Regions from separate parts of the Delftia sp. BGA-UO-ETr-SB1 genome, predicted to be linked through region 1. Evidence: predicted binding sites of a transcription regulator. Region 1 holds the regulator's gene; the other holds the start of a gene.
The links. Region 1 encodes FNR, which switches genes on or off when oxygen is low (the NO sensors DNR and NnrR bind a similar motif). Its sites were predicted from a motif close to TTGATNNNNATCAA; they were not measured.
Positions count from the first base shown of each region.

Region 2: a site for FNR is predicted at 6,583-6,596, ahead of cyoA (ubiquinol oxidase subunit II). Genes of this name have one in related genera too.

Region 1 is NZ_JCAQOW010000004.1:156,611-171,393, forward strand. Features, by position in the region: gene AC57B5_RS01210 (heavy metal translocating P-type ATPase) at 1-1,622, shown strand, start outside; gene ccoS (cbb3-type cytochrome oxidase assembly protein CcoS) at 1,786-1,923, shown strand; gene ccoN (cytochrome-c oxidase, cbb3-type subunit I) at 1,987-3,423, shown strand; gene ccoO (cytochrome-c oxidase, cbb3-type subunit II) at 3,443-4,075, shown strand; gene AC57B5_RS01230 (cbb3-type cytochrome oxidase subunit 3) at 4,087-4,224, shown strand; gene ccoP (cytochrome-c oxidase, cbb3-type subunit III) at 4,252-5,169, shown strand; gene ccoG (cytochrome c oxidase accessory protein CcoG) at 5,247-6,701, shown strand; gene AC57B5_RS01245 (FixH family protein) at 6,759-7,073, shown strand; gene AC57B5_RS01250 (hypothetical protein) at 7,253-7,540, shown strand; gene fnr (fumarate/nitrate reduction transcriptional regulator Fnr) at 7,622-8,341, opposite strand; gene hemN (oxygen-independent coproporphyrinogen III oxidase) at 8,504-9,886, shown strand; gene AC57B5_RS01265 (sulfite exporter TauE/SafE family protein) at 9,892-10,608, shown strand; gene AC57B5_RS01270 (cyclic di-GMP phosphodiesterase) at 10,678-12,024, shown strand; gene AC57B5_RS01275 (bifunctional diguanylate cyclase/phosphodiesterase) at 12,021-14,507, shown strand; gene AC57B5_RS01280 (sulfite exporter TauE/SafE family protein) at 14,471-14,783, opposite strand, start outside.
Region 2 is NZ_JCAQOW010000004.1:1,640,536-1,655,318, reverse strand. Features, by position in the region: gene AC57B5_RS08110 (response regulator transcription factor) at 1-49, opposite strand, end outside; gene AC57B5_RS08105 (ATP-binding protein) at 79-1,380, opposite strand; gene AC57B5_RS08100 (SURF1 family protein) at 1,518-2,231, opposite strand; gene cyoD (cytochrome o ubiquinol oxidase subunit IV) at 2,303-2,743, opposite strand; gene cyoC (cytochrome o ubiquinol oxidase subunit III) at 2,744-3,376, opposite strand; gene cyoB (cytochrome o ubiquinol oxidase subunit I) at 3,369-5,375, opposite strand; gene cyoA (ubiquinol oxidase subunit II) at 5,442-6,488, opposite strand; gene AC57B5_RS08075 (MFS transporter) at 6,787-8,124, shown strand; gene AC57B5_RS08070 (hypothetical protein) at 8,181-8,540, opposite strand; gene alaS (alanine--tRNA ligase) at 8,929-11,553, shown strand; gene AC57B5_RS08060 (ABC transporter substrate-binding protein) at 11,642-12,733, shown strand; gene AC57B5_RS08055 (GGDEF domain-containing protein) at 12,743-13,993, shown strand; gene AC57B5_RS08050 (GGDEF domain-containing protein) at 14,015-14,783, opposite strand, start outside.

The DNA of each region.
Region 1 (14,783 bases):
ACCGCACGGCCGGCGCACTGGAAGCCGTGATGAACCGCCTGCCCGATGCCGTACTGCGCGAGAACGCAGCCGGCCATTTCGAGCGCGTGGCCACGCGCCGCCTGCGCGCGGGCGACCGGGTGCGCGTGCTCAGTGGCGAGGCCTTCCCGGCCGACGGCACCATCGTGCGCGGCCGCACCCATGCCGACGAGGCCCTGCTCACCGGCGAGTCCACGCCCGTGCTGCGTGCCGAGGGCGATACCGTCACGGCCGGCAGCTACAACCTGGATGCCGTGGTCGATGTGCGCGTGGATGGCGTGGGCGCCGATACGCGCTTCGCCCAGATCGTGGGCCTGATGGAAAGCGCCTCGCTGCAAAAGCCGCGCCTGGCCCAGCTGGCCGACAAGGTGGCGCGGCCCTTTCTCGTCGTGGTGCTGCTGGCTGCGCTGGGCGCCGCCATCTGGTGGTGGCCCACCGATCCCGGCAAGGCCATGATGGTGGCGGTGGCCGTGCTCATCGTCACCTGCCCCTGCGCGCTGTCGCTGGCCACGCCCGTGGCCATGCTCACTGCCGCCGGCACGCTGGCGCGCAGCGGCGTGCTGGTGCGCAACCTGCAGGGCCTGGAGGCGCTGGCCGCCGTGGACACCCTGGTGTTCGACAAGACCGGCACGCTCACGCGCGAGGGCCTGGCCCTGTCGTCCTTCGAGCCTGCTGCGGGCGAAGATGCCGACGAAGTGCTGGCACTGGCGGCGCTGCTGGCGCGCCAGTCCATCCACCCGGCCTCGCGCGCCATTGCGCAGGCCGGCGCCGATGCCGCCACCGACTGGAAGCTGGACACCATGCAGGAAATGGCCGGCCTGGGCCTGGACGCCTGGGTGCAGCGCGCCGGCGCGCGCCGCCATCTGCGGCTGGGCTCGGCCCTGCACGCAGGCCTGGCCGGGGAGCAGCCCGTGCAGGGGGTGCTGCTGGCCGAGGAGACCTCGCAGGGCTGGCACACGCTGGCCCGCTTCGTCCTCAGCGAGGACGTGCGGCCCGAGGCCGCAGCCGTGGTGCAGGCGCTGCACCGGCACGGCGTACAGGTGATGCTGCTGTCCGGCGACCGCGAGGACGCGGCCCGCGCCATGGCGGCGCGCGTGGGCATCACCCAGGCCGAAGGCGGCTGCAGCCCGCAGGACAAGCTGGAGCGCCTGCAGCAGGCGCAGGCTGCCGGCCACCACGTGGCCATGGTGGGCGACGGCCTCAACGACGGCCCAGTTTTAGCTGGAGCGCATGTCTCTTTTGCGTTTGGTAGAGCAGTGCCCCTGGCACAATCGCGCGCAGATTTCGTTGTTCTGGGTGACAGCCTGGAACTGGTACTCCAGGCATGCCTGTTGTCGCGCCGCACGCTGCAGGTGGTGCGCCAGAACATGGCCTGGGCAGCCGCTTACAACGCGGTGTCGATTCCGCTGGCCCTGGCGGGCTTCATGCCTGCCTGGGTGGCCGGCCTGGGAATGGCACTGAGTTCGCTGCTGGTGGTGATGAACGCCGCGCGCCTTGCGCGCAGCCTGCCACTGGCTGCAACGAAACACACGGGCACGCCTGCTGCGCCCGCAGCGTCCGTCGCGATGAAGACGGGCTCCACCGCAACGGTGGGGAGGTTCTGATGGAAATACACCCCCTGAGCGGCTGCGCCGCTTCCCCCTCTCTCGCTTCGCGGGAGGGGAACGACACCTTCGCCGCGAGGCGGCTCTTGCTCGGTGTCACTGAGCTGGATCGCGCCCGTTTTGGGGGCAAGGCGTGGCGCGTCAGCGCCACGGGGAACTGACCATGGATATTTTGTATTTGCTGATCCCGCTGTCGGTGGTGCTGGTGCTGGCCATCCTTGCGGCCCTGTGGTGGGCCGTGTATCGCGGGCAGTTCGAGAGTGTGGAGCAAGAGGGTGAGCGCATTCTTCGGGACGATTGACGTGGGTCAACACGCCCGGGAGCGAAGAACGTAACACTTTGATAGCAATCTAAGGGGTGCACGATGGATAGTTCAAATAAAAACGCTGTCTATTACGACGATTCCGTCGTAAGGCAGTTCTCTATCATGGCCGTCGTCTGGGGGGTGGTAGGCATGGCTGTCGGGGTGTTGATCGCCTCGCAGCTGGCCTGGCCGGAACTCAACTTCGGCATTCCATGGCTGAGCTACGGACGCCTGCGTCCGCTGCACACGAACGCCGTGATCTTTGCCTTTGGCGGATCGGCGCTGTTCGCAACCAGCTACTACGTGGTGCAGCGCACCTGCCAGACGCGGCTGTTCATGCCCAAGCTGGCCAGCCTGACCTTCTGGGGCTGGCAGATCGTCATCGTCGCCGCCGCCATCAGCCTGCCGCTGGGCTACACCCAGGGCAAGGAGTACGCCGAGCTGGAGTGGCCGATCGACCTGCTGATCGCCGTGACCTGGGTCTCGTATGCCATCGTGTTCTTCGGAACCATCGGCATCCGCAAGGTCCGTCACATCTATGTGGCCAACTGGTTCTTCGGCGCCTTCATCATCGCCGTGGCACTGCTGCACATCGTCAACAGCGCGGCCATTCCGGCCGGCTGGATGAAGAGCTACTCGGCCTACGCCGGCGTGCAGGACGCGATGGTGCAGTGGTGGTACGGCCATAACGCCGTGGGCTTCTTCCTGACCGCAGGCTTCCTGGGCATGATGTATTACTTCATCCCCAAGCAGGCTGGCCGTCCGGTCTACAGCTACCGCCTGTCCATCGTCCACTTCTGGGCGCTGATCTTCACATACATGTGGGCGGGTCCTCACCACCTGCACTACACCGCGCTGCCCGACTGGACGCAGTCCGTGGGCATGGTGTTCTCGCTGATCCTGCTGGCTCCCAGCTGGGGCGGCATGATCAACGGCGTGATGACGCTGTCGGGCGCATGGCACAAGCTGCGCGACGACCCCATCCTGCGCTTCCTGATCGTGTCGCTGTCGTTCTACGGCATGTCCACGTTCGAAGGTCCGATGATGTCCATCAAGACCGTCAACGCGCTGTCGCACTACACGGACTGGACCGTGGGCCACGTTCACTCGGGCGCCCTGGGCTGGGTGGGCCTGATCACCATGGGCTCGCTGTACTACCTGATCCCGCGCCTGTTCGGCAAGACCAAGATGCACTCGGTGGGCGCCATCGAACTGCACTTCTGGATGGCCACCATCGGCATCGTGCTGTACATCGCCGCGATGTGGATCGCCGGTGTGATGCAGGGCCTGATGTGGCGCGCCGTCAATCCCGATGGCACGCTGACCTACACCTTCGTCGAAAGCGTCAAGGCCAGCTATCCGTTCTACGTGATCCGCGTGGCCGGTGGCCTGCTGTACCTGGGCGGCATGCTGGTCATGCTGTGGAACACCTGGAAGACCGCGATCTCGGGCCGTTCGGTGAAGGTGGCCGTGCCTGCCGTCGTGGCCCACGCCTGAGCGTCTAGGAGCATTACTCATGTCCGATCACAACAATAGCGCTCCCAAGAGCTTTTCCCACGAGAAGGTGGAAACCAACAATTTCCTGCTGATCGTGCTGACCCTGCTGGTGGTAGCCGTCGGCGGCATGGTGGAAATCGTTCCGCTGTTCTTCCAGAAGTCGACCACGGAAGCGGTGGCGGGCCTCAAGCCCTACACGCCGCTGCAGCTGATGGGCCGCGACGTCTATCTGCGCGAGGGCTGCTACAACTGCCACTCGCAGATGATCCGCCCCTTCCGCGCCGAGACCATGCGCTACGGCCACTACTCGGTGGCTGGCGAGTTCGTCTATGACCACCCCTTCCAGTGGGGTTCCAAGCGCACGGGTCCCGACCTGCACCGCGTGGGCGGCAAGTACAGCGACGAATGGCATCGCATCCACCTGAACAACCCGCGCGACGTGGTGCCCGAGTCCAACATGCCTGCCTACACCTGGCTGGAAAAGAACAAGGTGGATGACACCGTGGTCGCCCAGCACATGAGCGCGCTGCGCAAGGTGGGCGTGCCCTACAGCGACGAGGAAATCAGCGGCGCTGCCGAGCAGGTCAAGGGCAAGACGGAAATGGACGCCGTCATCGCCTACCTGCAGGTCCTGGGCCGTTCGGTCAAGTAAAGGAGAGCGACATGGACATCACCACCATGCGCATCGTGGCCACGCTGGCCTCGCTGGCCTGCTTCATCGGCATCTGGTGGTGGGCGTTCGCCCGCCGCAACCAGGCCCGTTTCGACGAGGCCGCCCAGCTGCCGTTCGAGCAAGACTGAGTCCCTCCACCAGAACGAGAACTTCCCATGAGCGATTTCGTAAACAACTTCTGGTCGATCTATGTCACGGCGATCACGCTGGGCGGCATCATCGGCTGCCTGCTGCTGCTGTATCTCACCGCACGCAAGAAGGTGGTCCCCTCGGCCGACAACACCACGGGCCACGTCTGGGACGAGGACCTGCGCGAGCTGAACAACCCCATGCCCAAGTGGTGGATGTGGCTGTTCATCATCACCTCGGTGTTCGGCTTCGCCTACCTGGCGGCCTATCCGGGCCTGGGCTCGTTCGCGGGCAAGCTGGGCTGGACGCAGCTGGGCGCCTATGAAAACGAGATGGCCAAGGCCCGCGCGGACCTGGAGCCGCTGTACGCCAAGTTCACGAGCATGAGCACCGAAGACATGGCCAAGGACCCCCAGGCCATGGCCATCGGCGAGCGCCTGTTCATGAACAACTGCGCACAGTGCCACGGCTCGGATGCACGCGGCGGCAAGAGCTTCCCCAACCTGACCGATGGCGACTGGCTGCATGGCGGCACGCCCGAGAAGATCAGGGAAACCATCACGGGCGGCCGCATCGGCATCATGCCGCCCATGGCCGCTGCCGTCGGCACGCCCGACGATGTGCGCAATCTCTCGCACTATGTGCTGAGCCTGTCGGGCAGCCCGCACGACTCGCTCAAGGCTTCGCTGGGCAAGTCCAAGTTCACGGCCTGCGCTGCCTGCCACGGCATGGACGGCAAGGGCAACCAGGCCCTGGGCGCGCCCAACCTGACCGATGACATCTGGCTGCACGGCTGGGGCGAGGCCGCCATCACGGCCATGATCAACAACGGCAAGCACAACGAGATGCCTGCCCAGAAGGACAAGCTGACCGAGGCGCAGATCGCGGTGCTTGCTTCCTATGTCTGGGGCATGTCGCACAAAGACGGCGCAGTCCGTCAGTAAGCACGGGGGCGGCGCTGCGGCGCCGCCTTTTTGCGTTTTGAGTTTTCAGATATTTCAAAAAAACAAAGGAACCCACCATGAAGCCCGAGAGCGGGGATGACACCGGGAAGCCTCCCCGCAAAGTCATTCCGATCACGCCGGCCACGCCTGATCCGGGCGAGCTGGTGTCGATGTTCGAGTCGGAAAAGAAGGTCTACCCGCGCTCCATCAGCGGTGTCTTCGCACGCTGGCGATGGGCCCTGGTGTTTCTTACCCAACTGGTTTTCTACGGCCTGCCCTGGCTGGAGTGGGGCCAGCGCCAGATGGTGCTGTTCGACCTCGGAACGCGGCGCTTCTATCTCTTCGGGCTGGTGCTGTACCCGCAGGACTTCATCTACCTGGCGGGCCTGCTGATCATCTCGGCGCTGGCATTGTTCCTGTTCACGGCCGTGGCCGGGCGCCTGTGGTGCGGCTTCTCGTGCCCGCAGACGGTCTATACCGAGATCTTCATGTGGGTGGAGCGCAAGGTCGAAGGCGACCGCAGCGCGCGCATGCGGCTGGACAAGAACGGCTGGACCTTCGAGAAGGCCTGGAAGAAGTCGCTCAAGCAGTTGCTGTGGATCGCCATTGCGCTGTGGACCGGCTTCACCTTCGTGGGCTACTTCGTGCCCATCCGCGAACTGGGCGGCGAGCTGCTGGCGCTGCAGGGCAGCTGGCAGATGTTCTGGGTGCTGTTCTACGGCTTTGCCACCTATGGCAACGCGGGCTACATGCGCGAGCAGGTCTGCAAGTACATGTGCCCCTATGCGCGCTTTCAGAGCGCCATGTTCGACCGGGACACCATGATCGTCAGCTACGACACGGGCCGGGGCGAGCCGCGTGCGCCGCGCACCAAGAAGGTGGACTACAAGGCCCAGGGCCTGGGCGACTGCATCGACTGCAAGATGTGCGTGCAGGTCTGCCCCGTGGGCATCGACATCCGCAACGGCCTGCAATACGAATGCATTGGCTGCGGCCTGTGCATAGACGCCTGCAATTCCATCATGGACAAGATGGAGTACCCGCGCGGCCTGATCCGCCTGACCACGCAGAACGCCATGGCCGGCCTGTGGCGGCGTGCCCAGGTGCTGCGCCGCATCTTCCGTCCGCGCGTGCTGATCTACTCGGCCGTGCTGATCGGCTTGAGCGTGGCCATGATCGTGAGCCTTGCGCTGCGCCAGTCGGTCAAGGTGGACGTGATCCGCGACCGCGCCTCGCTGTCGCGCATCGTGGCGGGCGGCAAGCTGGAGAATGTCTACCGCCTGCAGATCATGAATGCCACCGAGCAGGCCCAGCGCTACCGCATCAGCGCCCATGGCCTCGATGGGCTGGAGCTGGCGTCCGAGCAGGAAGTCGAGGTCGGCCCGGCCGAGACGCGCGGCATTGCGGCGCGCCTGCAGATTCCCTACGGTTCGGCCGAGCCGGGCTCGCACACCGTATTCTTCGATATCGATGCCGTGCATTCAGGCGCGGGACGCGCGTCCGAAAAGGCCGTCTTCCTGGTGCCCCGGTGATGTTCCTGGCAGGCGCGGCACGGTCCGCGCCTGCCGCCTGAAAGAAAGAGGTTTCCCATGTCTTCCAGTCCCGCAGTGTCCGCGCCCGCGCAGGCTCCCTCGCACCCCGACGCCGGCAAGCCCTGGTGGAAGTTCGGCCATGTCTGGCTGGTGGTGGCCGGCCCGGCGGCCGTGGTGGTCGCTGCCGTGATCACGGCCATCATCGCCATCAATGGCGCCGATCCCGTGATCGACCCCGACTACTACCGCAACGGCATCACGATCAACGAGCGTGCCGATGGCATGCGCGAAGTGCCCAAGAGCATGGCGCCCGCCGTCACCGGCCGCAACCATGCGGCCACGCCCGCGCACGATCACCCCACGGACCGCTGATCGCCGTGCACCCCTGCAAGAGGCCGCAGTCGCGGCCTTTTTGCATGGCGGATCGCATCTCCGGCATGCGCGACGGGTGAGGGTTTCCTACAGGCGTGCAGGGCGCTGCGGGGCTTGGCGCCATGCGTTGGCGCGGCGCACAATGAAGGCGACCCCTCGACAGCACAAGGAGATCGCTGATGTTGGCCCAACGCTGGATGTGGATTGCCTGGCCTGCCTTTCTGGCAGCCGCCGTGATGGAGATGCTGGTTTTTGCCTTTGTGGACCCGCTGGAGCTGCATTGGCTCGGCGACCTGGGCTGGTCGCGCCAGGGCATCTACACGCTGGCCTTCTTCGCCTTCTGGGGCGTGACCATGCTCTCCAGCCTGATGACCACCATGCTGGGCCGCTCGGCCCGCGATCTCAATGACGGCGTGGTCTCCGAGCCCGACCCGGACCTGGCCATGCAGGGGCTGGGGCGGGACTGAGCGAGAGCCCGCCGCAATGAACAAGGCCCGCTGTCGCGGGCCTTGTTCATTGGCGGATGAATGCTTGCCGCCCTCGCAGGCTCACTGGCACTGCTGGCTGTTGACGATGCGCTTGAGCGCCTCCGTGTCCAGGATGCGCAGATGGCGCTGGCGCACCTCGATGATGTTGTCGTCCGCGAACTTGGAGAAGGTGCGGCTCACCGTCTCCAGCTTCAGGCCCAGGTAGCTGCCGATTTCCTCGCGCGTCATGCGCAGCACCAGTTCCGACTTGGAAAAGCCCCGCGCATGCAGGCGCTGCACCAGGTTGAGCACGAAGGCGGCCAGGCGCTCCTCGGCGCGCATGCTGCCCAGCAGCAGCATCACGCCGTGTTCGCGCACGATCTCGCGGCTCATGACCTTGTGCACATGGTTTTGCAGGGCCGTGACCTCGCGCGACAGGTCTTCCAGCTTGTCGAAGGGCATGACGCAGACTTCGGCGTCTTCCAGCGCGACGGCATCGCAGGTGTGGTGGTCGTTGACGATGCCGTCCAGGCCGATGATCTCGCCGGCCATCTGAAAGCCCGTGACCTGGTCGCGTCCGTCCTCGGTGGCCACGCAGGTCTTGAAGAAGCCGGTGCGGATGGCGTACAGCGAGGTGAATGTCTCGCCGTTGCGAAACAGCAGGCCTCCGCGCTTGACCTTGCGGCGCGTGGCCACGATGTCGTCGATGCGCTGCATCTGCTCGGCATCCAGGCCCATGGGCATGCACAGTTCGCGCAGGTTGCAGTTGGAGCAGGAGGCTTTGATGGTCTGAAGGTTCATGGAGTGATAAACATCAGCGGCACACAGCGTGCCGGCGGTGACCTCGTGGATTGCGATGAGTTGGATCAAATTGTCGCAGCAGTCCCTCAAACAACTCTTGATATGAGTCAAGGACATGACCGATGTGCTGCGGCACAGTCGAGGTATTAGAGGAAAAAACCCATGACCGCTGTCACCCCAGAGCTGCTGCGTCGCTTTGACGTACCGGGGCCCCGATACACCTCGTTCCCTACCGCCGACCGCTTTGTCGAGGCCTTTGGTGCAGAGGACTATATCCTGGCGCTGCAACAACGCAAATCGAGTACCGCAGCGCGTGCCATGCCTTTGTCGCTGTATGTGCACGTGCCCTTTTGCGAGTCGCTTTGCTACTACTGCGCCTGCAACAAGATCGTGACGCGCCACCACGATCGCGCCGCCGTCTACCTGGACTACCTGGCGCGCGAGATGGCCTTGCACACGGCCCATTGCGGCAAGGGCCAGACCGTCAGCCAGCTGCACCTGGGCGGCGGCACGCCCACCTTCTTCTCCGACGACGAGCTGCGCACGCTGATGGGCCTGTTGCGCGAGCATTTCAAGCTGGAGCCGGGTGGCGAGTACTCCATCGAGGTCGATCCGCGCACCGTCAGCGTCGAGCGCCTGGCCGTGCTCAAGGAGCTGGGCTTCAACCGCCTGAGCTTCGGCGTGCAGGACTTCGACGAACAGGTGCAGATCGCCGTGCACCGCGTGCAGCCGGCAGAGCAGGTGTTCGAGCTGGTGGCGGCCGCGCGGCAGCTGGGCTTTGCCTCCATCAACGTGGACCTGATCTACGGCCTGCCCAAGCAGACGCCCGAATCCTTCGAGCGCACGCTGGCCCAGGTCAACGCGCTGCGGCCCGACCGCATCGCGCTCTATGCCTATGCCCACCTGCCCGAGCGCTTCAAGCCGCAGCGGCGCATTGCGGCCGAGGATCTGCCCCAGGGGGCCGACAAGCTGGCCATGCTGTCGCGTTCCATCGCCGCGTTCATGGACGGTGGCTATGTCTACGTGGGCATGGACCACTTCGCCCTGCCCGAGGACTCGCTGGCCGTGGCCAAGCGCCAGGGCCGGCTGCACCGCAACTTCCAGGGCTACAGCACCCAGCCCGACTGCGACCTGATTGCGCTGGGCGTGTCGGCCATCGGCAAGGTGGGTGCCAGCTACAGCCAGAACGCCAAGACGCTGGAGGAGTACTACGACGCCATCGACGCCAGCCACCTGCCCGTGGTGCGGGGCCTGGCGCTGTCGCGCGACGACCTGGTGCGCCGCGCCGTCATCATGGCCATCATGTGCCAGGGCGCCGTGCTGTTCGAGCCCATGGAGCAGGCATGGCTGCTGGGCTTTCGCGAGTACTTCGCGCCCGAGATGGCGGCCCTGGAGGACCTGCAGGCCAAGGGCCTGGTGCAGATCAGCGACGAGGGCTTCCAGGTCACTCCCATGGGCTGGTACTTCGTGCGCGGCGTGGCCATGCTGTTTGACCGATATCTGCAGGCGGACAAGAACCGGGCGCGGTTTTCGAGGATCATCTAGGCCCCATGCTGTTGTCGCTGCTCTGGACCGCTTTGATCATGGGGCTCGTCGGCGGGCCCCATTGCCTTGCCATGTGCGCTGCGCCCTGCGGCGTGGTCACGGGTGGGGCGGGGCAGGGCGGCGGCTCGCAGGTGGTGGCAGTGCATGGATTGCAAAGCCGGCTGTGGCTGCGCACGGCGCTGTTCCACGGCGGCCGTCTGGCCGGCTATGCCAGCCTGGGCGCTGCCTCGGCCCTGGCCATGGAGAGCCTGTCCTGGATCACCAGCCAGACCACGGCGCTGCAGCCGTTCTGGACGCTGACCCATGTCGCCGTGATGGCCTGGGGCCTTGCCATGATGGTGCAGGCCCGCCAGCCCGCCTGGCTGGAGTCTGCCGGCCGCGCTGCCTGGCGGCGCGTGCAGCCCTGGGTGTCGGCGCCGGGCGGCACGTTGGCGGCAGGCTATGCCTGGGCGCTCATGCCTTGCGGACTGCTGTATTCGGCCGTGCTGGTCGCCGCGCTCAGCGGCGGCCCGTTGCAGGGCGCGCTGGCCATGGCGGCCTTTGGCGTGGGCAGCGGGCTGTGGCTGGTGGCCGGCCCCTGGCTGTGGCGGCTGGGCCGGCAGCGCCTGAACGGCCTGCGCGCCGAATGGGGCACGCGCCTGGCCGGCCTGATGCTGGTGGGCGTGGCCGTCTGGGCGCTGTGGATGGACCTGATCTACAAGCCCAGCCTCTGGTGCCGTTGAGCAACAGCTGAGGCCAGACTTGGCACCTGGGGCCGCGGATTGGCTGCGAGGCCCTCAGAACTGGAGATAATGCCCGAATCATCGGCTTACATATTGCCGATTCCTTCAGCCTCGGGGCCGTTGCCGCGCGTGAACCATTCCGTCCTCATCGATATCCGAGACCTCCGTCCGGGCATGTTTGTCCAGCTCGATGTTGGGTGGCTGAACCATCCCTTTCCGGTCAGCAGCTTCAAGATCACCTCCAGCGCACAGATCCAGACCCTGAAATCCCTGGGCCTGGAGGTGGTGCGCTGTGTCCCGCACAAAAGCGACACCTGGCCCGCCGAGGTGCGCACCCCGCCGCCGCAGGAGCTGCCGCCCGTCGTGGTGGCCCCCGAGCCTGCACCCACCGAACCTGCGCCAGCACCGCTGCTGCTGTCCGTGCCCGACTGGCGCGGCCGGCTGGAGGACTGCAATGCGCGCTTTCAGAAGGTGGAGCGCGGCTATGTGGCCATAGAGACCACCATCGCCAGCGCGCCCGAGCAGGCGCGCATGCCCACCGAGGCCCTGGTCGATGGCTGCCTGGCCGAACTGGCGGGCCCGCAGGACGTGGCCATTCACCTGCTGTCCGATGGCGTGGGCAGCAGCCAGAGCGTGCATGCCGTCAACGTGACCGTGCTCAGCCTGCTGCTGGGCCGGGCCCTGGGCCTGCAGGAATCGCTGCTGCGCGACCTGGGCCTGGCGGCGCTGCTGCATGACGCGGGCAAGCCCGTGGCCGGTGTCGAAGGCATGCACGGCCTGGCCCTGGAGCCTTCCGTGCCCGACGCCCTGCGCGAGCGCTACGAGCGCCATGTGGGCGAATCCGTGGCCATTGCCATGCGCATGGGCCTGTCGGCCCAGGTCACCACGGCCATCGCCCAGCACCATGAATGGGCCGACGGCACGGGGTTCCCGCTGAGCCTGGTGGCCGAAGACATGGAACTCACGGGCCAGATCCTGGCCCTGGTCAACAGCTACGACCGCCTGTGCAATCCCGGCGATGCGCAGACGCCGCATACGCCGCACGAGGCCCTGTCCATGCTGTTCAGCCGGCTGCGCGACAAGTTCGCCGCGCCCGTGCTCAATGGCTTCATCCGCATGATGGGTGTGTTCCCCCCGGGCTCGGTGGTGGAGCTGACCGATGGGCGCCATGCCATGGTCATGTCCGTGAATGCATCACGCCCGCTCAAACCCTCGGTGATGGTGCACGATGCCGGCGTGCCCGCCGCGCAGGCGCCCGTGCTGGCGCTGGAGCTGTTTCCCGAGCTGGGCATACGCCGGGGAGTGGCGCCCGCGCAGCTGCCGCGCGATGCGCTGGACTACCTGTCGCCGCGCCGGCGTGTCTGCTATTACTTTGAACGGGCGGTGGAGTTGGATCCACCGAAGGTGGCGTCTTGAACAAGCAAGCGCTCAACCGCGCCTGGCCCCGCCTGCTGGATGCACTGCAGGAGGCCCTGTGGCTGATCGATGCGCGCACCCTGAAGGTGCTGCGCGCCAACGCTGCCAGCGAATCCGTCACCGGCTATGAGGCCGATGCGGCCCCGGGCCTGCCCGTGCAGGTGCTGGCCGCCACGCCGCAGCAGCAGGCTTTCTGGAGCGATCCCTTCAACTGGCAGGCCGGAGCCCAGTTCATTGCCGAGGTGCGCCGCGCCGATGGCCAGCTGGCGCCCGTGGAGATGCGCGTGCGCGCGCTCGACGGCGAGGTGCTGCTGGTCAGCATGCTGGACCGGCGCGAGCAGGCCTTGCACGAGGCCGAGTTCGAGAGCCTGCTGGGCGAGTTGCGCGCCACGCTGGAGTCCGCGGCCGACGCCATCCTGGTCTGCGATCCCGATGGCCGCATCCGCGCCTTCAACCACCGCTTTGCCACGCTCTGGGGCATTCCCGAGGCGCTGCTGGTGCGCCGCAACGACGTGGCCATCCTCGACCACCTGGCCAGCCAGGTGCGCGATGCCGAATCCTATGCGCGCCAGTTGAAGCTGCTGTCGGCCCAGCCCCTGATGGAGGCGGCCGACGTGCTGGACCTGCGCGACGGCCGCATCCTGGAGCGCCGCGCCGTGCCCCAGCTGCGCCGGGGCCTGCCCATGGGGCGGATCTTTTCCTTCCGCGACATCACGGCCGAGGCCCAGACCCAGGCGGGCCTGGAGCTGGCAGCGCGCGTCTTCGAATCCAGCCTGGACGGCATCTTCATTGCCGACGGCTACATGGATGTGGCCCGCACCAACCCGGCCTGCGAACGCCTGCTGGGCGGCATGCCCGTGCAGGGGCGCACGGTGGAGTCGCTGTTCGAGGCCTCCGAAGGCCAGGCCGACACCCTGGGCGACCTGGCCCGCATCCAGTGGCACCAGGGCGGCTTCTGGGAGGGCGACCTGTGGCTGCGCCAGGCCGGCGGCGCGCGCTGCGCCGTGCGCCTGTCCTGGGTGCCGCTGCGCAACGCGCAGGGCGACGTGGTGCAGAGCATCGGCTTCATGCGCGACCTCACGCAGCAGCGCGTGGCCCAGCAGCGCATTGAACAGCTGGCCTACAGCGACGCGCTCACCGGCCTGCCCAACCGCCTGAACCTGACGGAGCGCGTGGATGCAGCCATCGAGGCCGCGCGCGCAGGCGGCACGGTGTTCAGCATCCTGTTCATCGACCTGGACCGCTTCAAGATCATCAACGACTCGCTGGGCCACCAGTTCGGCGACCGCGTGCTCAAGCTGGTCGCGCAGCGTCTGAGTGACTGCATGCGGCCCGTGGACATCCTGTGCCGCCTGGGTGGCGACGAGTTCGTGCTCTATCTGCAGGGCTGCAACGCCGAGCTGGCCGCTTCGGTGGCCAAGCGCATCCTGCAGGAGATGGAGCGCCCCTTCCTGCTCGACGGCCTGGGTTTCTCCGTGCAGTGCAGCATCGGCGTGGCCCAGTACCCGGCCGATGGCCTCACGCTGGATGAGCTGATCCGCCAGGCCGACACCGCCATGTACCGCGTCAAGGAACGGGGCCGGGGCCATTTCAGCTTCTACCAGCCGCAGATGAGCGCCGGCCTGCTGTCGCGCATGAAGCTGGAGCACGCCATGCGCCAGGCGCTGGAGCATGGCCGCATGGCGGTCTACTTCCAGCCCCAGGTGCACATAGACAGCGACCGCATCGTCGCGGCCGAGGCGCTGCTGCGCTGGACCGATCCCGAATTCGGCGTGGTCTCGCCGGGTGTCTTCATCCCGCTGGCCGAGGAGTCGGGCTACATCGTCACGCTGGGCGCCTGGGTCATGGAGCAGGCCGTGCAGGAGGCTGCACGCTGGCAGCAGCAGGGCATGCCCATCAAGGTCTCGGTCAACGTGTCGGCGCTGGAGTTCCGCCAGTCAGGTTTTGTCGAGCGGGTGACCGAGCTGCTGCGCAGCTACGGCCTGACACCCCAGCTGCTGGAGCTGGAGCTGACGGAAAGCATCTTGCTGCAGGACGCCCAGGACATGGCGCTGCGCGTATGCCAGATCGCCGATCTCGGCGTGGGCATGGTGATTGACGACTTCGGCACCGGCTACTCCAACCTGGCCTACCTGAAGAAGCTGCCCATCTCCAAGATCAAGATCGACCAGAGCTTCGTGCGCGGCCTGCCCAGCGACGAGGGCGACCAGGCCATCGTCGGCGCCATCATCAGCCTGGGTCTGGCGCTGGGCGTGGAGATCGTGGCCGAGGGCGTGGAAACGCACGAGCAGCTGACGGCCATCCACCGCATGCAGGGCCACTACTTCCAGGGCTTTCTGTGTGCGCCTGGCCTGCCGCGCGAGCAGTTCGGCGAATGCCTGCAGGCCCAGCGCGCCGGCATTGGCGCCATCGCCTACCGGCAGAGAATGGCCCAGGCCGCGAGCGCTCAGCTGCCTGCGCTCAAGCCCTTCCAGAGCATGTAGGCCGCCAGGCCGAACAGCAGCGTGGCAAAGATGCGCTTGAGCTGGCCCACGGGCAGCCGGTGCGCGGCCCGTGCCCCCAGCGGTGCCGTCAGCACGCTGCAGCAGGCCAGGGCCAGCAGGGCCGGCAGCCACAGGTAGCCCAGCGAGTATTCGGGGCGCCCGGCGTCGCCCGCGCCGGTGAAGATCAGGCCCGCCGCATTCACCACGGCAATCGGAAACCCCAGTGCCGCGCTGGTGCCCACTGCCATGTGCATGGGCACCGAGCAGCGCATCATG
Region 2 (14,783 bases), 1.5 Mb from region 1:
CAAAGGTCGCATCGTCTTCAACCAGCAGCAGGAGGCGGGAGCTGTCCATGGGCGATTCGGGTTCCTGTGGGCGCCGCTTCAGGCGCCGGGTTCAATGGCAATCGATGACAGGGGCAGGCGGATCTCCACCTCACTGCCCCGCGGCGGGGTGTTCCTCACCTGAACGCGTCCGCCCAGCGAGCGCGCAACGTTGAGCACCAGGAATAGGCCCAGCCCCCGGCCCGGGCGCTCCGTCTTGGTGGAGATATGGCGCTGGCCCAGCTGTTCCAGCACGGCGGGTGCAAAGCCCGGTCCCTTGTCGCGCACGGTGATGCACAGCATGCCGGTGCGCACGGCCAGGTGCAGCGCCACATGGCGGGGTGAGGCTTCGGCCGCATTGTCGAGCACATTGCAAACCATTTGCTGCAACGCGGTATCGGAAAGAATGGGGAAGTCCTCGCCGGCCTGTACATAGTCGAAATGCTCCACGGCATGGCGTGACTGCCAGTGCGCGACCACGCCGTCCATGAAGGCGCGCAGCGTGGTGGCCTGTGGCGCATCGGCGCGGGTCTCGCCGGCCGACATGAGCACGCTGGAGACGATGGACTTGCAGCGCAGCAGCTGCTGCTGCATTTCCTGCAGGTCGGCCAGCAGGTCGGGGTCTTGCGTGATGGCGGGCATGCGCTGCCAGTCGCCCAGGATGACGGACATGGTGGACAGCGGCGTGCCCAGCTCGTGCGCCGCGCCCGTGGCCAGCAGGCCCATGCGCACGATGTGCTCCTCTTCGCTGGCACGCTGGCGCATGTTGGCCAGCCGTGCGTCACGCCGGCGCAGGTTGGAGACGATGCGGCGCAGGAAGACCACCAGCAGCACCGTGGTCAGCCCGAAGCTGATCAGAATGCCGCTCACATACAGGCCGGGCAGCCCGTCCGGTCCCGCCGCGCCAATGGGCAGGGGCCAGTGCACGATGGCCAGCACCAGGGTGCACAGCGAGGTGCTGGCAACGATGATCCAGGCGTGCACGGGCCTGAGCAGCACGGCGCCCAGAATGCCCTGCAGCAGGAACAGATAGATGAAGGGATTGCTGGCGCCGCCGCTCAAATACAGCTGTATGGCTAGGGCCAGCACGTCGGCCAGCAGGGCCAGGAACAGGTTGCGCGCCGAGATCTGGCGGCGGTGGCTGCGGTACCAGTAGATGTAGCCAAGATTGGTGAAGACGCTGGCCATCAGCACCAGGGCCATGGCCGGCAGCGGCAGGGTGATGCCGAAGCCGTAGTGCACCAGGGAGATGGTGATCACCTGCCCGACCACGGCAAACCAGCGCAGCTGTATCAGCAGCTGCATGTTCTGGCGTTCGGTGGTGCGCTCGACGCGGAACAGGGACTCTGAAGGCGAATTCACGCGGGCGATTGTGCGCTACCGCAGGCAGCCGTGGCGCGGCAGGGTCTTGTAGAGGACTGGCGTAAAAAAGGCCACCGATGTCATCGGTGGCCTTGTTGCCTGGAGCGACGGCTCTACGGCTCTACGGCTTTACGGCTTTACGGCTTGCTGCTTGCCTGCCGGTCATTGCGCCTGACCAGCCAGGCCGCGCCGACCACCATCAGCGCCAGCCCGTACCAGGTCAGCGCATAGACCAGGTGGCTGTTGGGGAAGCGGATCACGGTCATGCCCGGGCGCGGCCAGGTGCCGTCTGCCACGGGCTGGCCCGGCAGGCCTGCGTCGATGAAGTAGGGGGCTGCATGGTCCAGGCCCTGGGCCTGTGCAATGGCCGCCACATCGCGCGAGAACCAGCGCTGCTGCGCGGGATCGTTCTCTCGCAGGAAGCCGCCGCGCGGCTCGCTGATGCGCAGCAGGCCGGCCACCGTCACCGGGTCCTGGGGTGCCTGTGCGGGCTGATCCTGCCAGCGCGCGCGCTGCGCTGTGGGAATGAAGCCCCGGTTCACCAGCACCTGGTTGCCGTCGTCCATCTGCAGCGGCGTCAGCACCCAGAAGCCGGCGCCCAATTCGGTCACGGCCTGGGTCAGCACGGTCTTGCCGGCCAGCCAGTGGCCGCTGGCCTGCACGGCGCGGTACTCGTGGTCGGCGGCCGTGATCTGCGGCCATTCGGCGGGCGGGGGCAGGGCAGCGGGCGCGGCGTGCACGCGCTGGTCCACGCGCTCTATCAAGTCCAGCTTCCAGGCACGGCGCTGGACCTGCCAGCTGCCCAGGAAGATGAAGCCCAAAAACAAGGCGATGCCCACCGAGATGAGCATCGCCTGAGCGAGTGGGCCACGCCGGCGCGATGCGCCGGCGTGGCTGGAGGGCCCGGAGTTTCCGGATGCGGTCAAGGCGTGACCGAGGCCGGAGCCGTCTGCGCGGCGGGGTCGGCCGGCATGGTGTGCTGGGGCATCATGTTGGTGTTCATGTGGAACATGACCCACAGGGTGCCCGCAATGCCGATGGCCACGAAGACCACGGTGAAGATGGTGGACAGCAGGGTCCAGCCGCCTTCGATCTTGCCGTTCATGTGCAGGAAGAAGACCATGTGGACCAGGATCTGCACCACGGCGAAGCCGCCGAGCACCATCACGGCCGTTGCACGGTCCGAGATGACATTGCTCATCACCAGCCAGAACGGGATGGCCGTCAGGATGATCGAGAGCACGAAGCCCCACATATAGCCCGAGAACGTGCTGTGCGGGCCTGCGTCGTGGTGGTGATCGTCATGGCCATGATGGTCGTGGTGACCGTGGCCATGGCCGGCGTGGATGTCGTGTGCAGCCATTTACAGCACCCCCATCAGGTAAACAAAAGTGAAGACGCCGATCCAGACCACGTCCAAGAAGTGCCAGAACATCGACAGGCACATCAGGCGGCGGTTGTTCTCGTGCGTCAGGCCGTGCTTGTTGATCTGGATCATCAGCGTGACCAGCCAGATCAGGCCGAAGCTCACGTGCAGGCCGTGGGTGCCCACCAGCGTGAAGAACGAGGACAGGAAGGCGCTGCGCTGCGGGCCCGCGCCCTCGTGCAGCAGGTGGGAGAACTCATAGAGTTCCAGGCCCAGGAAGCACAGGCCGAACAGGCCGGTGATGGCCAGCCACAGCTGGGTGCCGCCCAGCTTGCCCTGCTGCTTTTGCAGCATGGCGAAGCCGAAGGTGATGGACGACAGCAGCAGGAAGGCCGTGTTCATCGCCACCAGGGGCAGGTCGAACAGCTGGGCGCCCGTGGGGCCTGCAGCGTAGTTGCGGCCCAGCACGCCATAGGTGGCGAACAGCGCTGCAAAGATCAGGCAGTCGCTCATCAGGTAGAGCCAGAAGCCCAGAGCGGTGCCGTTTTCGGGATGGGGCTCCTCGGCGAGGTGGTACTCGCGCGGGGCCAGGGCGGCAGCGCCGCCTGCGGTGTAACGGGTATCAGACATGACGTGCCAGCTGTTGTGTGCGCAGTTCTTCCGTGGCCGCGACTTCCGCGGCGGGGATGTAGTAGTCGCGCTTGTAGTTGAACGTGTGGATGATCGACGCCAGCACGGTGGCGGCGAACGACGCAATGGCCAGGGGCCACATGTGCCAGATCATCGCGAAGCCGAAGACCGTGGACAGCGCGGCGATCACGACGCCGGCGCCGGTGTTGGACGGCATGTGGACGGGCTTGAAGCCGGTCAGCGGACGCTGGTAGCCGTGCTTCTTCATGTCCCACCAGGCATCGATCTCATGCACCACGGGCGTGAAGGCGAAGTTGTACTGGGGAGGGGGCGAGGAGGTGGCCCACTCCAGCGTGCGGCCTTCCCATGGGTCGCCGGTCACGTCACGCAGCTGGTCGCGCTTGAAGTAGCTGACCACCAGCTGGATCAGGAAGCTGCCGATGCCCAGTGCCACCAGGCCGGCGCCCAGGGCCGCGATCACGAACCAGATCTGCAGCGAGGGGTCCTCGAAGTGGTTGGCACGGCGTGTCACGCCCATCAGGCCCAGCACGTACAGCGGTGTGAAGGCGACCCAGAAGCCGACCAGCCAGAACCAGAACGAGCACTTGCCCCAGAACTCGTCGAGCTTGTAGCCGAAGGCCTTGGGGAACCAGAAGTTGATGCCGGCGAACACGCCGAACACCACGCCGCCGATGATCACGTTGTGGAAGTGGGCGATCAGGAACAGGCTGTTGTGCAGCACGAAGTCGGCCGGGGGAACGGCCAGCAGCACGCCGGTCATGCCGCCGATGGCGAAGGTGCACATGAAGCCCACGGTCCACAGCATCGGCACCGTGAAGCGGATGCGGCCGCGGTACATGGTGAACAGCCAGTTGAAGATCTTGGCGCCCGTCGGGATCGAGATGATCATCGTCGTGATGCCGAAGAAGGTGTTCACGCTGGCGCCGGAGCCCATGGTGAAGAAGTGGTGCAGCCAGACCAGGTAGGACAGGATGGTGATACACACCGTCGCGTACACCATGGAGGTGTAGCCGAACAGGCGCTTGCGGCTGAAGGTCGAGACGATCTCCGAGAAGATGCCGAAGCAGGGCAGGATCAGGATGTAGACCTCGGGGTGGCCCCAGATCCAGATCAGGTTCACGTACAGCATGGGGTTGCCGCCCAGCTCGTTCGTGAAGAAGTTCGTGCCGACGTAGCGGTCCAGCGACATCAGCACCAGGGCTGCGGTCAGGATGGGGAACGAGGCCACGATCAGCGCGTTGGTGCACAGGGCGGTCCAGGTGAAGACGGGCATCTTCATCAGGTTCATGCCGGGTGCGCGCATCTTGATGATGGTCACGATCAGGTTGATGCCTGACAGCGTGGTGCCGACGCCGGCCACCTGCAATCCCCAGATGTAGTAGTCAAGCCCGACCCCGGGGTTCTGCGCCCCCAGGTTGGACAGTGCCAGCCAGCCGGAGGTGGAGAACTCGCCCAGGAACAGCGAGATCATCACCAGCACGGCGCCGCCCGTGGTCATCCAGAAGCTGAAGTTGTTCAGGAACGGGAAGGACACGTCGCGGGCGCCGATCTGCAGCGGCACCAGATAGTTCATCAGGCCGGTAACGAAGGGCATGGCCACGAAGAAGATCATGATCACGCCGTGGGCCGTGAAGATCTGGTCGTAGTGGTGCGGAGGCAGGTAGCCCAGGTTGTCGCCGAAGGCCATGGCCTGCTGCAGGCGCATCATCAGCGCGTCGGCAAAGCCGCGCAGCAGCATGACCAGACCGAGGATCATGTACATGATGCCGATCTTCTTGTGGTCGATGCTGCACAGCCAGTCGCGCCACAGCGGGCCCCACAGGCGGAACTTGGTGAGCAGGCCCAGCACGGCAAGGCCGCCGAGCACCACGGCGATGAAGGTCGCCAGCACGATGGGCTCATGCGCCATCGGGATGGAGTCCCAAGTGATGCGTCCCAGCAGCCAGTGGGCCTGTGCCGGGGAGGTATGTTCAGACATATCGAGTCTCTTAGGTCGTGATGGGAGCGGGCGGCGGTCTGGCCGTCGTCCGCGTCCGCTAACTGCTTATTGCTGCGCAGCGGCTGCGGAGCCGTCGCGCTGGTCCAGGAAGGCCACGACGCGGTCGGCGTTTTGCACCGTGCACACATCCTGGGGCAGGTTCATGCCCACGGCCTTGAGATAGGCTTCGCCGCCGGCAGCGTCGATGGCCATCATGTGATGCATGCACATCTTGCCTTCTTCGACACAGCGGTTGAGCACCTTGTCGTACAGGCCTTCGTCCACCGTGGCGAAGCGCTCGACCGGGTTGCGCTCGCTGGGCTTGACCAGGTTCAGGTAGGTATCGCGCGTCAGGGCCTTGCCTTCGGACTTGGCCTTGGCAACCCAGTGGTCGAACTCTTCGTTGCTCAGGCCATGGAACTTGAACGTCATGCCCGAGAAGCCGGCGCCGCTGTAGTGCGATGCCAGGCCGTGGAACACGCCGGGCTTGTTGATCACGGCGTTCAGCTCGGTCTGCATGCCGGGCATGGCATAGATCATGCCGGCCAGGTCAGGCACGTAGAAGGAGTTCATCGTCGAGGTGGCGGTCAGCTTGAAGTGGATGGGACGATCCACGGGAGCGGCCAGCTCGTTGACGGTGGCGATGCCTTTTTCAGGGATGAAGAACAGCCACTTCCAGTCCATGGCCACGACCTGCACCTCCAGCGGCTTGACATCGGTGCTCAGCGGCTTGGTGGCCGAGACGCGGTCCAGCGGACGGTAGGGGTCCAGCTTGTGGGTGCTGATCCAGGTGATGGCGCCCAGCGCGATGATGATCATCAGCGGCACGGACCAGATCACCAGCTCCAGCGTGGTGGAGTGGTGCCATTCGGGGTCGTAGTGGGCCTCGGTGTTCGACTGGCGGTATTTCCAGGCGAAAAGCAGCGTGAGGATGATCACCGGGATGATGATGATCAGCATCAGCAAGGTGGCCGTGACCACCAGGTTGCCTTGCTGCGCGGCGATGTCGCCGGCGGGGTTGAGCACGACGGCTTTGCTGCAGCCAGTGAGACTGGCTGTCAAAGCGGCCGCGGTGAGCCACGCAGGCCCACGGAGTTCCTTGATTTTTAGCATGCTAGGGGCGCAACAAGAGCGCGTTTACATAGAAACGCGGATTACAAGATCCGGGCAAATGTATTACGAAGTATAAATTTGTCCATTGGACATTTTGTCCAACGTCAAGGAGAACCCGGGAACTTTCTGCTACCTGGGCGGGTGCACGGCAGGCGCCTGGCGGTCCGGAGGCCGCATTTTCGCGTCGCGCGCAGCAGGACAAACACCGAGGCCGGTCGAGGTGGAAACCGCCTTGCGCCAGATCAAGCGAGGGCGTAGAACAGAGCTGTCAGTGAGACGAGACAAGGAGCATCCATCTATGAGCGGCCTCGACACAACTGCAAGCTTCCCCGGCGGAAGCTATGAGAGCAAAGAATCTCTGTCCCGCGCCGACACCCACGAAGATGTCACGCCCAACGAAATCGCCGTCGGCGTGATCATCGGGCGATCCTCGGAGTACTTCGACTTCTTCGTGTTCGGCATCGCCTGCGTGCTGGTCTTCCCGGCACTGCTGTTTCCCTACCTTTCCAAGCTCGACGGCACGCTGATGTCGTTCGCCATCTTCTCGCTGGCTTTCGTAGCCCGGCCGCTGGGCACGGCGCTGTCCATGGCCGTGCAGCGGCGCTGGGGGCGGGCGACCAAGCTGACACTGGCGCTGTTTCTGCTGGGCGTGTGCACCGTGGGCATGGCCTTCCTGCCCAGCTACCAGCAGGCGGGGGTGAACGCCATCATCGTGCTGGCGCTGCTGCGCATAGGCCAGGGCATTGCGCTGGGCGGCTCGTGGGACGGCCTGCCGTCGCTGCTGGCCATGTCGGCGCCCAAGAACCGGCGGGGCTGGTATTCGATGATGGGCCAGTTGGGCGCGCCGCTGGGCTTCGTGCTCGCGGCAGGGCTGTTTGCCTTCATCTACGCCCATGTGGGAGCCGACGAGTTCCTCAGCTGGGGCTGGCGCTATCCCTTCTGCGTGGCCTTTGCCATCAACGTCGTGGCACTGTTTGCCCGGCTGCGCCTGGTCGTGGGCCAGTCCTACACCGAACTGCTGCAGCAGCGTGAGCTGGAGCCCATGGGTGTGCTGCCGCTGATGCGCGACGAGGGTCGCAACGTGGTGATCGGCGCGTTTGCCGCCCTGGCCAGCTTTGCGCTGTTCCACCTGGTGACCATCTTCCCGCTGTCCTGGATCTCGCTGTACTCGGACCAGTCGGTGACCCATGTGCTCGGGGTGCAGATCGTGGGCGCCTTCTGTGCGGCTGCCGCCATCATGGTCTCGGGCTGGCTGGCCGACCGTGTGGGCCGGCGCAACACGCTGGGCACCATGGCCTGCCTGATCGGCATCTTCAGCTTCCTGGCGCCCTGGCTGCTGGGCAGCGGAACGATGGGGAACAACGTGTTCATCATCGTCGGCTTCATCCTGCTGGGCCTGTCCTATGGCCAGGCGGCCGGCACGGTGACGTCCAACTTCCCCTCACGCTATCGCTACACGGGTGCTGCTCTGTCCTCGGACATGGCCTGGCTGGTGGGCGCGGCATTCGCTCCGCTGGTGGCCCTGGGCGTGTCCTCGCGCTTCGGACTGGTGGCGCTGGGGATCTATCTGCTGTCGGGTGCGCTGTGCACGCTGGCGGCGCTGGGCATCAACCGCGCCATCGAGACGCGCGACTGAACGGGCGCAGCAAATCAAAGGCCGGCTCTGCCGGCCTTTTTCGTTGTGACTTCGCCTCAGGGGTTTTCACCGTAGCGCTGCTTGAAGTCGAATTCGAGCCTGTCGCAGTCCTGCACCGATTCAAACTGCTGCGTCTTGCGCTCGGCCTCTGGCCGCGCGGTTTCCTTGCGGCAGATCTTGATGGTTTCGCGCTCCACCCAGCGCGCCTCACCTTCGGGCGTGGACAGCAACTGGCCAGCCAGCATGAGCACAGCGAAGAAGGCCACGGGCAGGCCGATGAGCCAGGGCACGATGCGGCTTTTTGGTGGCTTGGGCGGTTTCGGCGGTGTTGGCGGTTTGGCCGGATCGGATCCGTTGGCGCTGGCAGCGGTGGCCGGTTCGCTGGAATGGGGCTCGGGTGTCTGTGGTTGCGCCATGGTGTGCTTGCTGTGGTTCCGGCTGGCGATTATCCAGGGCGCCCATCGCGCGCAGTCTGAGCGGGATCAGGGAACGGCGAGATCGCCTGTGCTAGCCATCTCCCCCATCTCCTGCACCAGCCATTTCTCCAGCGCAAGAATGTCGGCCCTGCGGCCCGGATGGGGCGCCACCCACAGCTGCAGGCGCCGTGGACCGGCCAGTCGCGCGCCGCTGTTGCGCGCTCGGGCAGATGGGAGGAGAGGCCTTCTTTGGCCACGTGCGTGATGGAGGCCAGGCAGGGCTCGCTGCCGCAACCATGGGGCAAACCTATAATGCGCGTTGGTCCCGACGGGACACCCTCCCGCCAGGGACAGCGCCCCGCGTGCGCGCTCCGAACTCCTAGACACCATGAGCACACCCACTTTCACCGTTGCCGACATTCGCAAGAGCTTTCTGGACTTTTTCGCATCCAAGGGCCACACCATCGTGGAGTCGAGCCCCCTGGTGCCCGGCAACGATCCGACGCTGATGTTCACCAACTCGGGCATGGTCCAGTTCAAGGACGTGTTCCTGGGCACCGACAAGCGCCCCTACAAGCGCGCCACCTCGGTGCAGACCTGCCTGCGCGCAGGCGGCAAGCACAACGATCTGGAAAACGTGGGCTACACGGCCCGCCACCACACCTTCTTCGAGATGCTGGGCAACTGGTCCTTCGGCGACTACTTCAAGCGCGAGTCGCTCAAGTGGGCCTGGGAGCTGCTGACCGAGGTCTACAAGCTGCCCAAGGAACGCCTGCTGGCCACGGTCTACGCCGAGGACGACGAGGCCTATGACATCTGGACCAAGGAAATCGGCCTGCCGCCCGAGCGCGTGATCCGCATTGGCGACAACAAGGGCGGCCGCTACAAGAGCGACAACTTCTGGATGATGGCCGACACCGGTCCCTGCGGCCCCTGCTCGGAAATCTTCTACGACCACGGCGCGCACGTGGCCGGCGGCCCTCCGGGCAGCCCTGACGAAGACGGCGACCGCTTCATCGAGATCTGGAACAACGTGTTCATGCAGTTCGACATGGACGAGCAGGGCAACGTCAAGCCGCTGCCCGCGCCCTGCGTGGACACCGGCATGGGCCTGGAGCGCCTGGCCGCCATCCTGCAGCATGTGCACAGCAACTACGAGATCGACCTGTTCCAGGCGCTGATCAAGGCCGCTGCGCGCGAGACGCACATCACCGACATCGAGACCCCCTCGCTCAAGGTGATCGCCGACCACATCCGCGCCACCGCCTTCCTGGTGGCCGACGGCGTGATTCCCTCCAACGAAGGCCGCGGCTACGTGCAGCGCCGCATCGTGCGCCGCGCCATCCGCCACGGCTACAAGCTGGGCCAGAAGACCCCGTTCTTCCACAAGCTGGTCAAGGACCTGGTGGCCGTGATGGGCGATGCCTATCCCAAGATCCGCGAGCAGGAAGCGCGCATCACCGAAGTGCTGCGGGTCGAGGAAGAGCGCTTCTTCGAGACCCTGGCCAACGGCATGGAAATCCTGGACGCAGCGCTGGCCGGTGGCGCCAAGGTGCTGCCCGGCGACGTGGCCTTCAAGCTGCACGACACCTACGGCTTCCCCCTGGACCTGACCAACGACGTCTGCCGCGAGCGCGGCCTGAGCGTGGACGAGGCGGGCTTCCAGACTGCCATGGAAGAGCAGAAGAACAAGGCCCGCGCAGCAGGCAAGTTCAAGATGGACCGCGCCCTGGAGTACACGGGCGATGCCAATGCCTTCACGGGCTACCAGAAGCTGGCCGAGGCCGCCAAGGTGGTGGCACTGTATGCCGAAGGCAGCGCCGTGCAGGAACTCAAGGCAGGCCAGAGCGGCGTGGTCGTGCTCGACACCACGCCTTTCTACGCCGAGTCCGGCGGCCAGGTGGGCGACCAGGGTGTGATCAGCACTGCGGGCGCACGCTTTGCGGTCGAGGACACGCTCAAGATCAAGGCCGATGTGTTCGGCCACCATGGCGTGCTGGAGTCCGGCAGCCTCAAGGTGGGCGATGCCGTGCAGGCCGAGGTGGACACGCAGCTGCGTGCCGCCACCATGCGCAACCATTCGGTCACGCACATCATGCACAAGGCCCTGCGCGAAGTGCTGGGCGATCACGTGCAGCAAAAGGGCTCGCTGGTCAACGCCGAGCGCACGCGCTTCGACTTTGCCCACAACCAGCCCGTGACCGCTGAAGAGATCCGCGAGATCGAACGCCGCGTGAACGCCGAGATCCTGGCCAACACGCCCACCGATGCGCGCGTGATGGACATCGAATCGGCCAAGGCCACGGGCGCCATGATGCTGTTCGGCGAGAAGTACGGCGACTCCGTGCGCGTGCTGGACATCGGCAGCAGCCGCGAACTGTGCGGCGGCACCCACGTGCAGCGCACGGGCGACATCGGCCTGTTCAAGGTGGTGGGCGAAGGCGGCGTGGCCGCCGGCGTGCGCCGCATCGAGGCGGTGACCGGCGAGAACGCGCTGGCCTACCTGCAATCGCTGGAATCCACGGTGGACCAGGCCGCCGCCGCGCTGAAGGCGCCGACGGCCGAGCTGAACACCCGCATCGGCGGTGCGCTGGAGCAGATCCGCGCGCTGGAGAAGGAAGTGGCTGCGCTCAAGGGCAAGCTCGCTTCCAGCCAGGGCGACGAGCTGGCCGGCCAGGCCGTGGACGTCAAGGGCATCAAGGTGCTGGCCGCCAGGCTGGAAGGCGCCGACGCCAAGACCCTGCGCGACACCATGGACAAGCTCAAGGACAAGCTGGGCGCCGCAGCCATCGTGCTGGCCGCCGTCGATGGCGACAAGGTGCAACTGGCCGCAGGCGTGACCAAGGCCGAGACCTCGCGCCTCAAGGCTGGCGATCTGGTGAACTTCGTGGCCAGCCAGGTCGGCGGCAAGGGCGGCGGCAAGCCCGACATGGCCATGGCCGGCGGCACGGACGCTTCGGGCCTGCCCGCGGCGCTGGCCGGTGTGCAGGCCTGGGTGGCAGAGCGCGTCTGACCCAGCTGCGCGGCAGATGATTCCTGCTGCCCCTTCTTCGGGACGCCCCGGTGGACTCCACCGGGGCGTCTTGCCGTGGGCGCTGCGTATGACCTACATGGCCTGGGTGATGGGCGTGCTGGCGCAGTCGGCCGCTGCCGCCGCGCAAAGCGTGGTCTTCATCAACCCCGGCCGGTCCGATGAGCGCTACTGGACCACGGTCAGCGAGGCCATGCAGGACGCGGCCAGCAGCCTGGGCATGCAGCTGCAGGTCCGCTATGCCCAGCGCGACCACCTGCGCCCCATCGAGATTGCGCGCCAGATTGCCGCCTTGCCCAAGGCGCAGCGGCCCCGGTACGTGATGTTTACCAACGACTACAGCGTGGCGCCGGAAATCCTGCGCACGCTGGAGGCCGCAGGCATCGACAGCTTCATGGCCTTCAGCGGCGTGCCCGAAACATTGCGCGGCCAGACCGGCGTGGCGCGGGAGCGCTATCGCCACTGGCTGGGCAGTCTGGAGCCGGGCGCCGAAGAGGCCGGCTACCTGACCGCCAAGTCACTGTTCGCCGCTGCACGGGCATCGGGCCAGGCGCGTGCGGCCGATGGCCGGCTGCACATGGTGGCCATTGCCGGGGACCGCTCCACGCCCTCCTCGGTGGAACGCAATGCCGGCATGCGCCGCGCGGCGGCCGAGGCCAGCGACGTGGTGCTGCAGCAGGAAGTCTTTGGCGAATGGCGCCGCGAACGCGCCGAGCAGCAGGCGGCCGTGCTGTTCCAGCGCTATCCCGAGGTGCGCCTGGTCTGGGCGGGCAACGACGAGATGGCCTTTGGCGCCATGCAGGCCTGGCGCGCGCGGGGCGGCTCGCCGGGGCGTGATGCCTTCTTCAGCGCCATCAATTCATCGGCCGCCGCCATGACGGCGCTGCGCACGGGCGAGCTGTCGGCACTGGCGGGCGGCCATTTCCTGACCGGTGCCTGGGCCCTGGTCATGCTCTACGACCATGCGCACGGAACCGATTTCGCCTCCGAAGGGCTGGAGCAGGTGCGGCCCATGTTCACGCTGCTGGACAAGTCCCAGATCGACCGCTACGAGCACAGGATCAGCGCGCCGCTGGCCCCTCTGGACTTTCGCAGCTACAGCAAGCACCTCAATCCCCGGCTGCGGCGCTACGGATTCGAGCTCAAGCACCTGCTGCGCTGAGCGCCTTCCATGCCCCGCTTCCGTTCGATCGCCTCCCTGCTGATCCTGCGCATCATGCTGCTGGCCGTGGCCTGCATGCTGGTGTTTGGCGGCGCCCACGCCTGGTGGGAGTACCGCAAGGGGCAGCAGGAGTTTCGCCGCTCCATGGAGACGCTGGTGGCCAACAGCATGATCTCGCTGTCCGCCGCGCTGTGGGACATCGAGCCGGCCCTAGTGCGCGAGCAGGTGCAGTGGCTGGGCAAGCTGCCCCTGGTGGGACATGTGCAGCTGCGCGTCACCTCCACGGGCGAGATGTACGAGGCGGGCGAGCCCAGGGATGGCCGCGCGCCCGCCGTGTCCATGCTCATTCCGGCACCGCGTCACAGCCAGTCCAGCCTGCCGCTGGGCGAACTGCAGGTCTGGGAGAACCGGGGCCACTACCTGGAGGTGCTGCGCGACTCCACGCTGCGCGTGCTGCTGGGCTATGCGCTGTTCACGGCCCTGGTCTGCCTGATGGTGGCCTGGGTGATGCGCAGGGAGCTGCGCCAGCCGCTGCAGCAGATTGCGGGCTTTGCGGCCAACCTCAAGCCCAATGAGTTGTCGAGGCCCTTGGTACTGGAGCGGGCGCGGCGCGGGCAGCGCGACGAGATCGACATGGTGGTGCAGGGCTTTGGCCAGTTGCAGCATGACCTGCGCGGCCACATCGAACATCTGGACCTGCTGGTGGCCCAGCGCACGGCCCAGCTGGAGGAGCTGGTGGAGGAGGTCAAGCGCATGTCGCTGACCGATGCGCTGACCGGATGCCTCAACCGCCGCGCCATGGACGAGCGCCTGGCCTCCGAGGTCGCCCAGGGCCAGCGCCTGGGTGCGGCCCTGAGCGTGATGTTCGTGGACGTGGACCGCTTCAAGCAGGTCAATGACAGGCACGGCCATGCCGCAGGCGATGCCGTGCTGCGCGAGGTGGCACGGCGTTGCCGGCACGCACTGGAGCGGGAGCCTTCGGCGCAATGGATGGCGCGCTATGGCGGGGAGGAGTTCCTGATCGTGATGCCCGGTGTGGCTGCGGCCCAGGCCTGGGCGCTGGCCGGGCAGCTGCGCGAGGCCATACGCTCCACGCCCATACAGGTCCATGGCCTGGAGCTGGCGGCGACGGCCAGCTTTGGCGTGGCGCAACTGCAGGGTGCCGAGAGCGCGCAGGAACTGCTGCAGCGCGCCGATGCCATGCTCTACGAGGCCAAGCACGCCGGGCGCGACTGCGTGCGCGTGGCCGGCCTCACCTGAACGGCACGGCGCCGGGCCGGCTCAGAACAGTTCGATGTCGTTGCTGTTCACCTGGGGGGCCAGCAGCCCCTGGGTGATCAGATCACCGTAGTACCAGGTCTGGTTGCGGCCATGCTCCTTGGCGTGGTAGAGGGCCTGGTCGGCATGGCCCAGCACCTCCACGGGTGCGCCCGTGCCCATGGCGGCAAAGCCCGTGCTCACGGTGATGCGGCCGACCTGGGGGAACTCGTAGCTCTCCACGTCGTGGCGCAGGCGCTCCAGCGCCTTGCGGGCATTGACCAGGCTGACCGAGCGCAGCAGCACCACGAATTCCTCGCCGCCGAAGCGGAACACACGGTCCTTGGCGTCGAAGCAGCTGCGCAGGATGTTGGCGACCAGGATCAGCACCTCGTCGCCATACAGGTGGCCAAAGCGGTCGTTGATGCGCTTGAAATGGTCGATGTCGATGGCGGCCAGCCACTGGCCGGGAACGTCTTCCGTGGCCACGCCCGGCATGGCCATCGGCGCCTCCTGCAGCGACAGGCGCAGGAACTGCTCGTCGAAGGTCTTGCGGTTGAGCAGGCCGGTCAGCGCATCGCGTTCGCTGTAGTCCAGCAGGCTCTGGTAGTTGTGATAGACGCCGAAGATGCCCTGGATCACATCGAGCCGGCTGGGCGAGAAGGCCGTGGACTGCGTGATCTCCAGGCAGTGGTAGGCCGTCTCCTGGCGCCACAGCGGCAGCCACAGCACGTGCTGGCCATCGGGCTGCACGGCCGAGGCGATGAGGGCGCGCTGCTGCAGCGCCTGCTGC